Regions from separate parts of the Protofrankia sp. CiP3 genome, predicted to be linked through region 1. Evidence: riboswitches for the same ligand, from Rfam matches in the RefSeq annotation. Region 1 holds a riboswitch; the other holds the start of a gene.
What was found. A riboswitch is a leader RNA that binds a small molecule or an ion and turns the genes downstream of it on or off. The one in region 1 is predicted to bind cobalamin.
Positions count from the first base shown of each region.

Region 2: another riboswitch for cobalamin. It lies ahead of MJ797_RS13355 (VWA domain-containing protein); the one in region 1 lies ahead of MJ797_RS15355 (CbtB-domain containing protein).

Region 1 covers NZ_CAKJTM010000042.1:19,826-26,414, reverse strand. Annotated here, with positions in the region: gene MJ797_RS15370 (cytochrome P450) at 5-1,225, shown strand; gene MJ797_RS15365 (SnoaL-like polyketide cyclase) at 1,347-2,018, opposite strand; gene MJ797_RS15360 (YccF domain-containing protein) at 2,435-2,848, shown strand; cobalamin riboswitch at 2,980-3,122, shown strand; gene MJ797_RS15355 (CbtB-domain containing protein) at 3,156-3,386, shown strand; gene MJ797_RS15350 (CbtA family protein) at 3,399-4,172, shown strand; gene MJ797_RS15345 (histidine phosphatase family protein) at 4,169-4,816, shown strand; gene MJ797_RS15340 (ABC transporter permease) at 4,896-5,768, opposite strand; gene MJ797_RS15335 (ABC-2 family transporter protein) at 5,761-6,567, opposite strand; gene MJ797_RS15330 (ATP-binding cassette domain-containing protein) at 6,581-6,589, opposite strand, start outside.
Region 2 covers NZ_CAKJTM010000032.1:23,938-30,526, reverse strand. Annotated here, with positions in the region: gene MJ797_RS13375 (polysaccharide deacetylase family protein) at 1-595, opposite strand, end outside; gene MJ797_RS13370 (glycosyltransferase family 2 protein) at 750-1,739, opposite strand; gene MJ797_RS13365 (glycosyltransferase family 2 protein) at 1,809-2,753, opposite strand; gene MJ797_RS13360 (class I SAM-dependent methyltransferase) at 2,834-3,541, opposite strand; cobalamin riboswitch at 3,891-4,018, shown strand; gene MJ797_RS13355 (VWA domain-containing protein) at 4,136-6,292, shown strand; gene cobO (cob(I)yrinic acid a,c-diamide adenosyltransferase) at 6,295-6,589, shown strand, end outside.

The sequences.
Region 1 (6,589 bases):
CGCGGTGGTCCCGTCCCATCGGGTCAATGCTCACGCAGGCCGCTTCGACCCACGTAGCCATGATCTTGTCCATGACCCGTATCCGGTCTTCGCCGAGCTTCGGGCCGCCGGCCGGCCGGTGTGGAACGACGACCTCGGGATGTGGCTGGCGGCCCGCTACCGTGATGCCGACGCGGTGGTGCGCCACCGTGGGCTGGGCCGGATCTACCAGCCACGCCTGCCTGAGGAGCTGTGGGCCGGTTTCAACAAGCTGGAGCGGGACTCCATCCTGGGCTGTGAGCCACCGAAGCACACCCGATTGCGCGGACTGCTCGGCAAGGCGTTCGCCCGTGGCAACATCGAACGGCTGCGGCCGCACATCCGCGAGCTGTGCCAGGTCCTGCTCGACGGAATCGAGGCGCGGGCGCGAGACGGGCAACCGTTCGACCTGATCGCCGAGTACGCTGAGCCGCTCCCGGTGATGGTCATCGCGGAGCTGCTCGGTATTCCCGACAGCGACCGGCACCTGCTACGCCCGTGGTCGGCCGATCTGGTGAAGATGAACGAATACGAGCGCAGTCCCGCGCAGGAGGCTGCGGCACGGGTGGCGGCCGCCGAGTTCAGTGCCTACGTACACGCCCTGGCCGCCGAGCGTCTCCGCCGTCCGGATGATGATCTGATCACCCATCTCGTCCAGGCGGAGCAGGAGGGCGACCGGCTGGCTGAGGACGAGCTGGTCGCCACCGTTGTGGTGTTGCTCAATGCCGGGCACGAGGCCAGTGTCAACTGCCTCGGCAACGGCATGGTGGCGTTGCTGAGCCACCCCGAGCAACAGCGGCGCCTCGCCCGCCAGCCGGCGGAACTGGCCGCCACCGCGGCCGAGGAGTTCCTGCGTTTTGACTCGCCGTTGCACCTTTTCGAACGGACCGCCATGGCCGACGTGGAGATCGGTGGGGTCGTCGTGCGGGCGGGGGAACGGATCGCGGCGCTGCTCGGTTCGGCCAACCGCGACCCCGAGGTCTTCGAACGGGCTGACGAGTTCGATGTCGGCCGGGAACCGAATCCGCACGTCGCTTTCGGCGGCGGCGTCCACTTCTGCGTGGGGGCGCCGCTGGCCAGGGTGGAGCTCGAGACAGCCCTGCGCAGCCTGCTGGAGCGCTACCCGACGCTTTCCCTGGCTGGTACCCCTGTTCGGCGCCCCACGTTTGTGCAACGTGGCTGGTCCTGTATTCCCGTTACGGTCTGAATCACCGTTCTCCGCTGGGTTCCCGACGGGGATCGCCATCGCCGTCATTGTGATCGCCATCATTGTGGTGGGAACGGGGCGCTGGGCGCACGGGAGAGAACATTGCCGTGCGCCCGGCAGCCTATGACACCGGGTGGTTGCCGCTCAGCCGGCCAAGAAATTCGGTGTTGTCGTAAAAGTGCTCGACCTCGAGCAGCCTGAGGTCGTCGGCGACGCGGGCCACGCTGACACCGAACATCTCGACGCGTTCACCGGTCGGCTCGAACCCTTTGTAGGGTCCGCTGAAGGTACCCCAGTGGCGCCACTTGAAAGTGATTACAGGCGGCGGTGAGTAGACTTCCAGGATCTCCCAGAAGAAGCCGCCGGGAAGGGCCTTGAGGAAGACCTGATGGGAGGATTCGAAGGTCTCGTCGCTCGCCGAGTAGTAGGGGTTCTCACCTATGAGGATGTTGTAACTGCCTCTTTCAACGAGGTCCTGGCTGTTTGCCCAGGGGCCTCCGTTGACGCGGGTACGGAACTGGTCGGTGACCATGCTGACCCACTGGGCCGGGTCTTTCTTGTGGGAGACCTCCATCTCGAAGACCTGGACCACGCGTTCGACGATGTCGGCCAAGGACCCCTTGGCGTGCTCGTGGGTGCGTTCCTGAGGCATTGTCACTTTTGACAGATGGTAGTCGGGTGGCTCGCCGCCGCGCCACCGTATGCCAGTGGAACCAGCGATGACCGCGTCCCGGCCCTGCACATGCAACGGCTGGTCCGCTGCCTGGTCCGTTGCGTTCCTGTCGTTCACCATGTTGCTCCTTCTGCCGTCCGGGCGGTGTCAGGATGCGTCGAGCGCCGTCGTGGAGGTCTCCGAAGCGGGATGGGATCCGGCGCGCGGTCGATTCGTGCCACATACGTCGGTGCGGGTTAACGTAACGTCCGGACGTTCCGGACGCTCTGAACTTCCGCCTCCCCGGCATGCTACAGCTCATGATAATTATGGGAAAATGGGGCGAAAGTCCTGAGCCGGGTGAACTTATGAATATCCGGAGGTAGCAGAGTGCCAGGGTGTGCCGGCGGCCAAGGGCATAGTCAGGGCCACCGTCAAGAAGGTGGCGGCCGCGACGCGTGTGGTATAGGCACGATCTTCGCCCCGCTGGATCCGGGCTTCGGGCCGGGCCTGGGCCGGATCGTAGCCCTCCGACCGGGTAGGAAAGCGTTATGCGGATGGTGGGAAACGTTTTCTGGCTGTTGTTCGCCGGGTTTGAGCTGGCTGTTTGTTATCTTGTCGCCGGTATTGTGTGTTGCCTGCTGATTGTGACGATCCCGTTCGGGATCGCGGCTTTCAGGCTGGCGGGTTACGTCGTCTGGCCCTTCGGCCGGGTCGTGGTCGACCAGCCCGGGGACGCTCCGGTCATGCTTTTCCTGGTCAACCTGCTGTGGTTCTTGATCGCTGGGTGGTGGCTCGCGATCGGTCATTTGATCTTCGGCCTGGTGCTGTGTGTGACAGTTATCGGCATCCCGTTCGGTGTGGCGTCGTTCAAGATGGTCCCGCTGGCGATCGCGCCACTGGGCCGGCGGGTCGTCCCGTTCCGGGATCTTGATCCGCATGCCCGGGTCGCGGCATCCGTCTACCGGTGATGGTGGTTGTGGGTGCCGCGAGCCCGCCCACATATATGATCATGAATGGCTCGGGCTGGCGTCGGTCCGTCCGGCCCCCCAGCCGTCCGGACCCCCGGAGCCCCGGATGGTTGGGTGATTGATGAGACTTGACGTGAGGGTTGGCTGCTGATTATCTCTTTGATGTCCGAGTGGTGGAAGTCGGTGTGAATCCGGCACGGTCGCGCCACTGTGACCGGCCCGCCCGCAAGGAGCGACGTCGGGAGTCAGACCCATCGCCGGACGTATCCTGCCGAGTGGAACGCGTGATTCCTGTGGAGGTCTCGCAATGGCATCTGCACTGGCGTATCCTGCCGCTGACGTTCCGGCCGCGCCCGCGGCCCTGCCGACGATCCCGTTGCGTGAGCTGGCCCCATTTGCGATCTTCGGCTCGGTCCTGGCGCTGCTCCTGCTGTACTTTGTCGGCGCCGAGCAGGGCGCGGTATCGCTTGTGGGCGGCAGCTATGTCCACGAGTTCGTGCACGACGCCCGTCATCTGCTCGGCTTCCCCTGCCACTGAGCGGGCGCCGAGATGGTTCGCGCACTGTTGATTCGTGGGATGTTGGTGGGCGTGGTGGCCGCCGTGTTTTCCTTCGCCGTCGCCAAGGTCCTTGGGGAGAGCGAGGTCGGGCACGCGATCGCCTTCGAGTCGGCGCGGGAAGCCGCCGAGGGTGTACACGGAACAGAACTCGTTCCCCGGGCGCTGCAGAACACCATCGGCTTGCTGACGGGCCTGTTGGCGTTCGGTGTCGCGCTCGGCGGTCTCTTCTCACTTGCCTATGCCTGCGCACAGGGCCGCCTCGGCGCGCTGGGGGCGCGCGGGACGGCGGCGTTCGTGGCACTCGCGGGATTCGTGGGAATGTACCTTGTGCCTGACCTGAAATATCCGGCCAACCCGCCGTCCATCGGTAATCCCGACACCATCGGTGAACGCACCAGCCTGTATTTCACGATGATGTTGATTGCATTGTCCGTGGTCATCGGCGGTTGCGTGACGGCTTGGCGGCTCACGGCGAGGTTCGGTGCCTGGGACGCGGCATTGCTGGCCCTGGCCAGTGGGCTGGTGATAGTCGGGCTGGCCTATTACCTCCTGCCGCAGGTGCACGAGACCCCGGACGCTTTCCCCGCTGATGTGCTGTGGCGGTTCCGCGTCGCCTCATTAGCGATCAACGTGACGCTCTGGGCCACGATCGGCCTGTTGTTCGGGGCGCTGACCGATCGCGCGCTGCGGGCTTCGGCAGCGGCTGGCTCGCCGGGGGGCCGCGGCGCGCCCGGGGCCGGATCCCTGGTCGCCACCGAGGCATGACCGGTCCTGGCGCGGGCCTGCCGCGCCTCACGCTGATCAGTCACGCGCCGACCGCCGCGACGCGGGCCGCGCGGTTCCCGAGTGATGAAGGAGTCGATGCCGGGGAGCTGCGCCGCTTCGCGGTCGCCGGAGTCCGCCGTGCTGACCTCGTGTTGTGTGACACGTCGCTGCGTACCCGTCAGACAGCGGACGCGCTCGGCCTGGCCTGCGCCACAGCTGATCCGGCACTGCGTGACCTGGACATGGGGGACTGGCGGGGGCGCGCGCTCGCGGAGATCCCAGCAGCCGATCTTGAGGCCTGGGTCGGTGACCCGGCCCAGGCACCGCACGGTGGTGAGTCCGTGGCCGAGCTCATCGGCCGTGTCGGGCGGTGGCTGGCGCGCGGCGCGCGGGTATCGGGGCACACCATCGCGGTGACGCATCCGGCCGTGATCCGCGCCGCGTTGGTCGCGGTGCTGCGGTCGCCAGCGGAGGTGTTCTGGCGTATCGACGTCCCGCCGCTGTCCACGACGTTCCTGCACGGGCGTGCGGGTGATGCCTGGAACCTGCGGCATGCCTGCCTGCCAATAACCGAGGAAATGACCGCGACAGGCGCACTGGATGAGCGGGAGGCGAGTGCCGCGGTAACACCTACCACGGCATAGCCGGCCCGCCGTGCCGCCGCGCCAATGATCAAGATATCGCGGTTATGTTATGGATGTGTCACCGGCATACGTTTGATGATCAGCTTCCGGTCGACCGGTAGTGCCGCAGGCCGGTACGCCATGCGACCGCGGCGAGCGCGAGCCCGGTGGCGGCGACCAGTGGTGAGGCGAAGCGGGCCATGATCGGCAGGCCGAGTGGGTCGGGCTTCGCGAGTACATACAGCGCGGGCTGCCAATTGAGGAAGGCCAGCGGCACGATGAAGGTCAGCGTCCACATGCCGTGCCGTCCATACAGCGACATCGGGTACTGCGTCAGGAAGTTGCCGCCGTAGGTGACCGAGTTCATCGCCTCCGCTGTCTGCTGGACGAGGAACTGGACGGCCGCGCCGATGATCCAGATCGCGCTGAACAGGGCGACACCGGCTGTCAGCAGCACGGGTACGAGCAGCACCCGACCCGTGTTCCACGGAACGTCCAACCCGGCGATCGCAAGCCCGAGTACCCCAAGCCCCTGAGCGAGGCCACCGAGCCGACGTGGCGAGAAGCCGTCCGTGGCGACCTGGACAAGCAGCCCGACCGGCCGGACCAGCATCACATCGAGGCTGCCGTCGCGGATGCGTTCGCCGATGCGCTCCATCGAGCCGAAGAGCAGGTTGGACACGGCGAACGAGGTGGCGGATGTTCCGTAGAGAAAGGCCACCTCGGCGAGGCTGAAGCCGGCGAGCCGCGGCACGTTTGTGAACAGCACTTTGATCACCGCGATGTCAAGGCCGGTCGCGAGAAACTGTCCCATCGTCAGCAGCATCACCGATCTGCGGTACTGCCAGGATGCCCGCGTCCACATCCCGGCGAACAGAAGATACTGGCGTACCAGGAGAAAGCGGCCACGGTTTCCGGCCGCAGCATCTCCTGCCGGTTCCAGCCGGGGCGCCGGGCCGGCGTTCTCACCCACCCTGGATCACCAGCTTCCGGGTGGCCTGAGCGGTGAGAAGGCCACCGATCCCGAACAGCGCGGCGGCCCACGCGGCCTGGAAGGCGAGCCCCGTGAACAGTGACGTGTCCGTACGCTTACGCAGGAAGATGTCCGCTGGTATTTGCATCATGGCGGCGAACGGCAGGGCCTGGGCCGTGGCCCGCAGCGCGGCGGGCATGATGGCAAGAGGGACGGAGACACCGGAGAAGAATATCGCGCACAGGGTGTAGGCGTTTTCCAGGCCTCGTTGATCGAGCAGCCAGAACGAAGCGAGAGCGATCAGATAACGCAGCCCGAAGCTGACCAGGAAGCCCAGCATGATGGATAACGCGAACAGCCCCCAGATGGTTGGGTCGCTGGTGATGCGCAGGTCGAACAGGACCGCGGCGACCGCCATCGGTGGCACCCCGCGGACGACCAACTGGACGGCGCCGCGCCCGGCGTCATCCGCCAGCCACCAGGCCTGGAGGTTCACCGGCCTGGCCAGGTCCACGGCCACAGCGCCGGAGCGGATGCGTTCCGGCAGCTCGATGCCGCCGCCGAACAGTGCCATGGATGTGATCAGCGCCTGTCCGAGAAACACGAACGTGACCACGCCGGCGGTGTCGTACCCACCGAGACCTGGCCGTTGGCTCCAGACCTGGAGCAGGACGTAGGCGCGAATGATCCCGAAAACGGTGTTGGTGAACGCTCCGGCGGCGGTCGCGGCTCGGTAGCTCGCGTATCGGCGGGCGCTGCATCGGGTGACGGTGAGGTAGGTGATGAGTGGGGCTGTCATCGTGATCAGGTCATCACCGCGC
Region 2 (6,589 bases), on a different contig from region 1:
CGCTGGTACGTAGCAGTTCATGTCGGGGAGGTATTTTTCCGTGACCGTTTAGCAATTTTTGAAAATCCTCCTTCGAGACACTCTGTTTAACTGTCAGACGAGAGATTTCATATCGATCGTCACTAGAACAGGACATCGTGTTCTTCACGGCACAGGCCGATTCGTAGCCAGCTTTTATAACGGCCGCGCGGACGGTCCTGTTGAAGTTTCCATGCGGATACGCAAAGGACCGACAAGGAATACCTGTAAGAGCGGACAGGTCCGCCCCAGAACCGGCCACCTCCTGCTCAAGTTGTGCCTTGGAAATTTCATCAAGCCGACGATGGGTACGGCTGTGTGCGCCGATTTCTGCGCCGATCTCAACGATCTCGCGCAGGTCTCGGGCGGTCAACATACCGTCACATCCGATCCACGATGTGGTCAGGAAGACGGTAGCCGCCAAGCCCTTGTCCGCCAGCTGGCGGACGGCTTCGATGTTGTCCCCGAAACCGTCGTCAAGTGTCACGACAAGCACCTGGTCGGGCACGTTACCAGCCGCCAGCAGCAGGGCGAACTCCGCCACGGTCAGAGCAGTCCGACCAGAATCGGCCATCATGGAGACATCTTGTGCGAAACGTCGTGGGGACACCGTCCACCGAGCCATTCCTGGTGGCGGGTCATCGGTCACTGAATGGTAAAGTAGGATTGGTATCATGGTGCCTCCCCGGCAGCCCTTCCAGACAGCTGAGCACGGTGGACGCGTCAAGATGTCAGCCGGCCATCACAGCCGAGACTGCGAAATTGCTTCGCCGGACCAGATAACCGGTACTTGTGATGATGAAACCCAGCATCAGCGCACCAGCGCGCGGCCACCGGTCGATGCTGCGCAGATTGCCGGCAACCGCGCGGGGCAGGGTATCTCGCACATACCGGCGTTCGGCCGCCAGAGCCACCTGAGTGCCGACCAGGTGGGCGACAAGCGCCGTGGACGTCCCTTCCGCATAGCAGCGGCGGCGAAAATACGCGAACGATATCCGTTCCGTGGTGACACGGTGTTCGACGACCGCACTCGGTTCATATATGATCTTTGCCTCTGGCAATACTCGGCGAAGTCGGATAAAAAATTCGGTCTCGTCGCAGCCGGACGTGTCGGCACGGACCCGACCGACACCCTCGGTAAAGCCACCAGCCCGAGTGAACGCGGACTTTCGCACCGACATAGCCGCGCCGATCGGATTACGTACCTGCTCGCGAGCTGTCGGCATCCCCGCATAGCTGCAGCCCACCACCCAGTCGAACTCGGGTGGGAACCAGCCAGGGCGGTCAGTCGGCCAGTCAGCGACAACGAGACCACCGACACCCTGCACCGCCTGGTCCGAGTACGGGGCAAGCAGGCGTTCAAGCCACTCCTGACGTGCCCGAGCGTCGTCATCGAGAAATACCACGACATCACCGGAAGCCATTTGAACGCCTGTATTTCGTGCGCCGCTGAGCCCCCGCGCGCCACTGCTGGCCACTACTATCACATGCCCGAAGAAATTCCGTGCGCGCTGGAGCAGCTCATCGTTGTGGTCAACGACAATAATGAGCTCCGCCGGCTGGCGGCATTGGTTCTGGACGCTGTCAACCGCGGCGACGATATCGTCCCAACGCCGCTCGGTGAAGATACAGATGACAACCGAGACGGTGGGTGTCGGCTGTCGGTGCCATATAGCGTGAGCAGGGACAGCGGTGAGCAGCTCCGACTGGAGATCGTTCACGAATCCCCTTCCTTTCACCAAATTCGAGTTGAAGGGCCGGTAAATCACACTGATTCCGCAGCACTGTGCTCACTGCGGAAGCTGTCCGATGACCTCACATTGTCCCGCCGAGCGGATCTTCCAAGCACGGTCAGCGCAGACCCGGCGGTATCGTGATACACCACGCCGGGTAGTGTGATGATGCCCTTTACGGCTCGCCTCAAAAGTTGATCCGTCCACTCTGGTAGACTGCTCTGGGCCAATCCATAGTGCTACGGCTGGTAGCATTTCTGATCGTGGTCGCCAACTGCCAGATCGCCCCCATTCTTTTACGATCACAAACAAAACGCGAAGGCCATCGGAAATCGGATTGAGTTTGCTTGTGCCATGCAGCCGCCGGTACTCGAAACTAGGCACCTCGACAACACGAAGGCCGGCTCGGGCGGTCCGGATGTTAATCAACGTCTCCACCTCGAAGCCATCTCCCCAGCAGAGCTTTTGATCGCAACCATCAGGATCAAGATCAAATACTGGTATGCACCGCCGCCAGAACGCGTTGTAGCCATAACATAGATCGGTGAAGCGAGCGTGGACCAAAGCATTAGCCAACGCATTGAGGCATCGGTTTCCCATCCGACGCAGCGGCGTGATGTCGTTGCTTCCGGCGAGGGGAAGAAAACGTGATCCTCTAGCAAAATCGGCACCAGCAGTGAGCGCCCGCATAAATTGGGGGATCTCGGCTGGGTCGGCCGACCCATCTGCGTCAAGCATCACGATAATATCGCCCGTCGCCGCCGCACAGCCACACGCCACGGCGTTTCCCTTGCCACTGCGGGTCTGATGCACGATGACGGCGTCGGGCCGCAAGGAGCGAGCGACGTCAACAGTTCCGTCACTGGAACGGCCATCGACGACGACAATCTCGGCATCATCGGGCAGGCGTGGGAAGACGTACGGCAAATTTTCCGCCTCATTGAGGGTCGGAATGACCACGCTGACGGTGGGTGAACTGTCAGGCCGAGCCGATTCTGGCATCTCTGTTAATTCCTCCTAGCGAACGTGACGAAAAATTGCTTACCGACAGAGATTGACATGACAATCTGTGCCACTCTTGCTCATGGCATAAACCGATAGGCCAGTACCCGCCCGAAACCTCGATATGATAACTCGTTGGATTTTTCCCACGGGCTGGACAGAGAATCCAGAACCTCCTCATGGCGAGGTTTGCTGTAAATAATCCAGGCGGTCCGCGGGTGGGCCGCGACAGAATGTTCGATGTTGGCAACTACCTGCTTGAGAATATCCGCGTCAAAAGGATTGAAGAAAAAGAATACTCGATTATCCGGCTGAATTTTATACCGTGCGGCATCGATACACACCATATGCGCCTCGACGCTGCCTCCTCGACGCTTCCGATAGGCCTCTATATTTCCTTTTCCGAGTTCGCAGAACTCTTTTGCAAATTCAACACCGATAACTTTTCCGAAGCCGAATTCGGCGGCCAGGAGAAGTGTGCGTGCATTTCCCGCACCGAAGTCAACGAACGTGCCGTCGGCTGGAATTCGAAGCTTTCTGAAGGTAGCGCAAAAGGGTCCGACCGGCATTGGTACAAGATCGTGACCAGTTTCTCTGTCACCTGCGATCGTCAGATCATCCGCTAGAGCGACGCGCATCGACGTTCGGGTACCGTGCCGTTTGTCGAACAAAAAACCCCGCGCGTATCTTGCGCCGGCGATCAGGACAAAGAAAATTCCGTCCTTATGGAGCGTACGTTTGAAAATCTCATACTTTGAGAGCGCGGTCAGCTTGCTATCAGCGGTCATAAATCATCCTTCCGTCCTGATTGCGACGCACGACCGGCTGCGGGTGGGAGCGCCGGACCGCCGCGGCTCGTCCGCAGCATGTCAACGGGTCATTCCTTCGGTCGCAATCGACCGTATGTCGCCAGCTGTGCGAGGCGTCCCCACGGGGGCAGTAACTTGCCTACGCCGAACGCGGGCCACGGTGGGTCGCCGTCACGATCCGAAAGCGGAAATATCGACTGGCCGGTATGACCACCGGTCTCTTCAGCCGCGGATTGCCGCCGGACGCGTCGGGTGCACAGGCCGGGCTCGAGCGAAGGCGGGCCCGCGGGTGGGTCGGTGTGTCATGCTGGGGAGCGCGACGGCAGTGGAGGAAGCCGGTGGGAGTCCGGCGCGGTCCCGCCACTGTCACCGGGGAGCAACCTCTCACCGTACGTCACGGCCGCGACAGCGGTTGGAAGGCCGAGAGGAAGCGCTGATCCGGAAGTCAGGATACTCCGGCCGTCCGCACCGTTACCGAGGGCGAGGAAACCCGAGGGGGGAGCGCGGTATGCCCACGCACGCTCATGACCCGGTGATCGACGTACGATCCGGCGCACAGCGGCGCAGGGCACTATGACGGCCTACCCACTGTCCGCGGTTGTGGGCATGGACGACCTGCGGCTCGCGCTCCTGCTCAACGCGGTGTCACCAGCGATCGGCGGAGTGCTCGTCCGCGGAGAGAAGGGCACTGCCAAGTCCACAGCGGTGCGGGGTCTTGCCGTGCTGCTCCCGCCCGTGAACGTGGTGACCGGCTGCCGGTTCTCCTGCGACCCGGGCGCGCCCGAGCCCGACTGCCCCGACGGGCCGCATCCACCTGAGGCCCGGCCGGCCACCCGTGCGGCACGTCTGGTCGAGCTGCCGGTCGGTGCCTCCGAAGACAGGGTCACCGGGGCGATCGACCTCGACCGGGCGCTCGCCGAAGGCGTCACCGCGCTGCGCCCCGGGCTGCTCGCCGCCGCCCATCGGGGCGTGCTCTACGTCGACGAGGTCAACCTCCTGCACGACCATCTCGTCGACCTCCTGTTGGACGCGGCCGCGCTCGGCGTCGCCCACGTCGAACGCGACGGGGTGTCCGTCCGCCACGCCGCCCGCTTTCTGCTGGTCGGGACGATGAACCCCGAAGAGGGGGAGCTGCGCCCACAACTGCTGGACCGCTTCGGGCTGACCGTCGAGGTAGCCGCCAGCCGCCAGCCACAGGTGCGGGCCGAGGTGGTGCGCCGCCGGCTGGCCTACGACGCCGACCCGGCCGCTTTCGCCGCCAGGTGGACCGATACGGAGGCCACACTCGCGGCAAAAATCCTCACCGCTCGTGGACGGCTGCCTGGTGTCGGGCTGCCCGATCCCGTCCTGCGTCAGGTCACCGCGGTCTGCGCCGCGTTCGACGTGGACGGCATGCGCGCGGACGTGGTCGTGGCCCGCACCGCGATGGCGCTGGCCGCGTGGGAGGGCCGGGTGACCGTCGACACCGACGACGTCCGCCGCGCCGCCCTCCTGGCGCTGCCGCACCGGTGCCGCCGCGGCCCGTTCGACGCGCCCGGCCTGGATGAGGAAACCCTCGTCCAGGCGTTGGACGAGGCCTGCGAGGACAAGGCGCGGGCCAAGGACGATGCGCGGGCGCACGCCGGAGCGCCGCCTGCCGACCCAGGCACAGGCACAGGCACAGGCACAGATCCAGACCCGGCCCCGCCCACTGGAGGCGGGGGAGACGGCGGTCACGGAGGAGGCAGCGGCGGGGGGCCGGCACCGAGCGGGCCGGGAACGACAGCGGAACGGGCGACCGGAGCGGACGTCGTCCCATCCCCGCGTCCCGCGGAAGGCAGCGGCGCCGACGGTGGGGATGGCGGCCCCAGCGGGCCCGGACCCGGCGGTGGCGCGGCGCGGGCGCAACGTCGCGCCGGCAGTCCTGGCCCGTCGTTTCGCCCGCGCCGCCTGGAGGTCCCCGGCACCGGGACGCTTGCGGGCGCGGCCGGTCGGCGCGCACGCGCCCGTACCCCGCACGGAGCGGTCGTCACCACCTCCCCGGACGCGCCCGGCCTGCACCTGCCGGCAACCCTGCGAGCGGCCGCGCCCTGGCAGCACGCCCGTGGACGTACCGGCCCAGGGCTCATGCTGTGTCCCGCTGACCGGCGCGGGGCGGTCCGCCAGGGACGCGAGGGCAATCTCGTCCTGTTCGTGGTGGACGCCAGCGGTTCGATGGCCGCCCGTGCCCGGATGCGTACGGTCACCGGCGCCGTGCTGTCCCTGTTGCTGGACGCCTATCAGCGTCGCGACCGGGTCGGAATGATCATATTCAGGGGTTCCCGCGCCGACCTCGTCCTGCCCCCGACGTCCAGCGTGGAAGTCGGCGCGGCACGGCTCGCGTCCCTGCCGACCGGCGGTCGTACCCCGCTCACAGCCGGGCTTACCCGTGCGGGCGACCTGCTCGCTACCGAACGCCGCCGTGACCCGCACCGGCGGCCGTTGTTGATCGTCGTCACCGACGGCCGTGCCACCGCGGGCCCGGATCCGATCGCGGCCGCGCGAACGCTGGCCCGCACCGGCGTGGCGAGCGTCGTCGTCGACTGCGAGAGCGGCCATGTCCGCCTGGGCCTGGCTGGACGCCTCGCGACCGCGCTGGGCGGTACGGCCATCCCGATCGACGCCCTGTCAGCCACGGCTTACCAGAGGGCCAACCGCGCGGCCAGGGGTGCGGCTGGCCCGCGTAGAGCCGATCCGCGGAAGGCCGCCTAGACATGCCACAGGGACAGCCCACCGTCGTGCCCGACGACGGCCTGACCACCCGAACGCGCCGGGACCGGGCACTACTGATCATCCATACCGGCAATGGCAAGGGAAAGTCGACCGCGGCGTTCGGGCTCGCGCTGCGGGGCTGGGCGCAGGGCTGGGATGTCGGGGTGTTCCAGTTCGTCAAGTCCGCGAAATGGCGAATCGGAGAGGAACGGGCGCTGCGCGCCCTGGCCGCGACCGGCGAGGGCGGCGCCGTCACCTGGCACAAGATGGGCGAGGGGTGGAGCTGGGTACAACGCC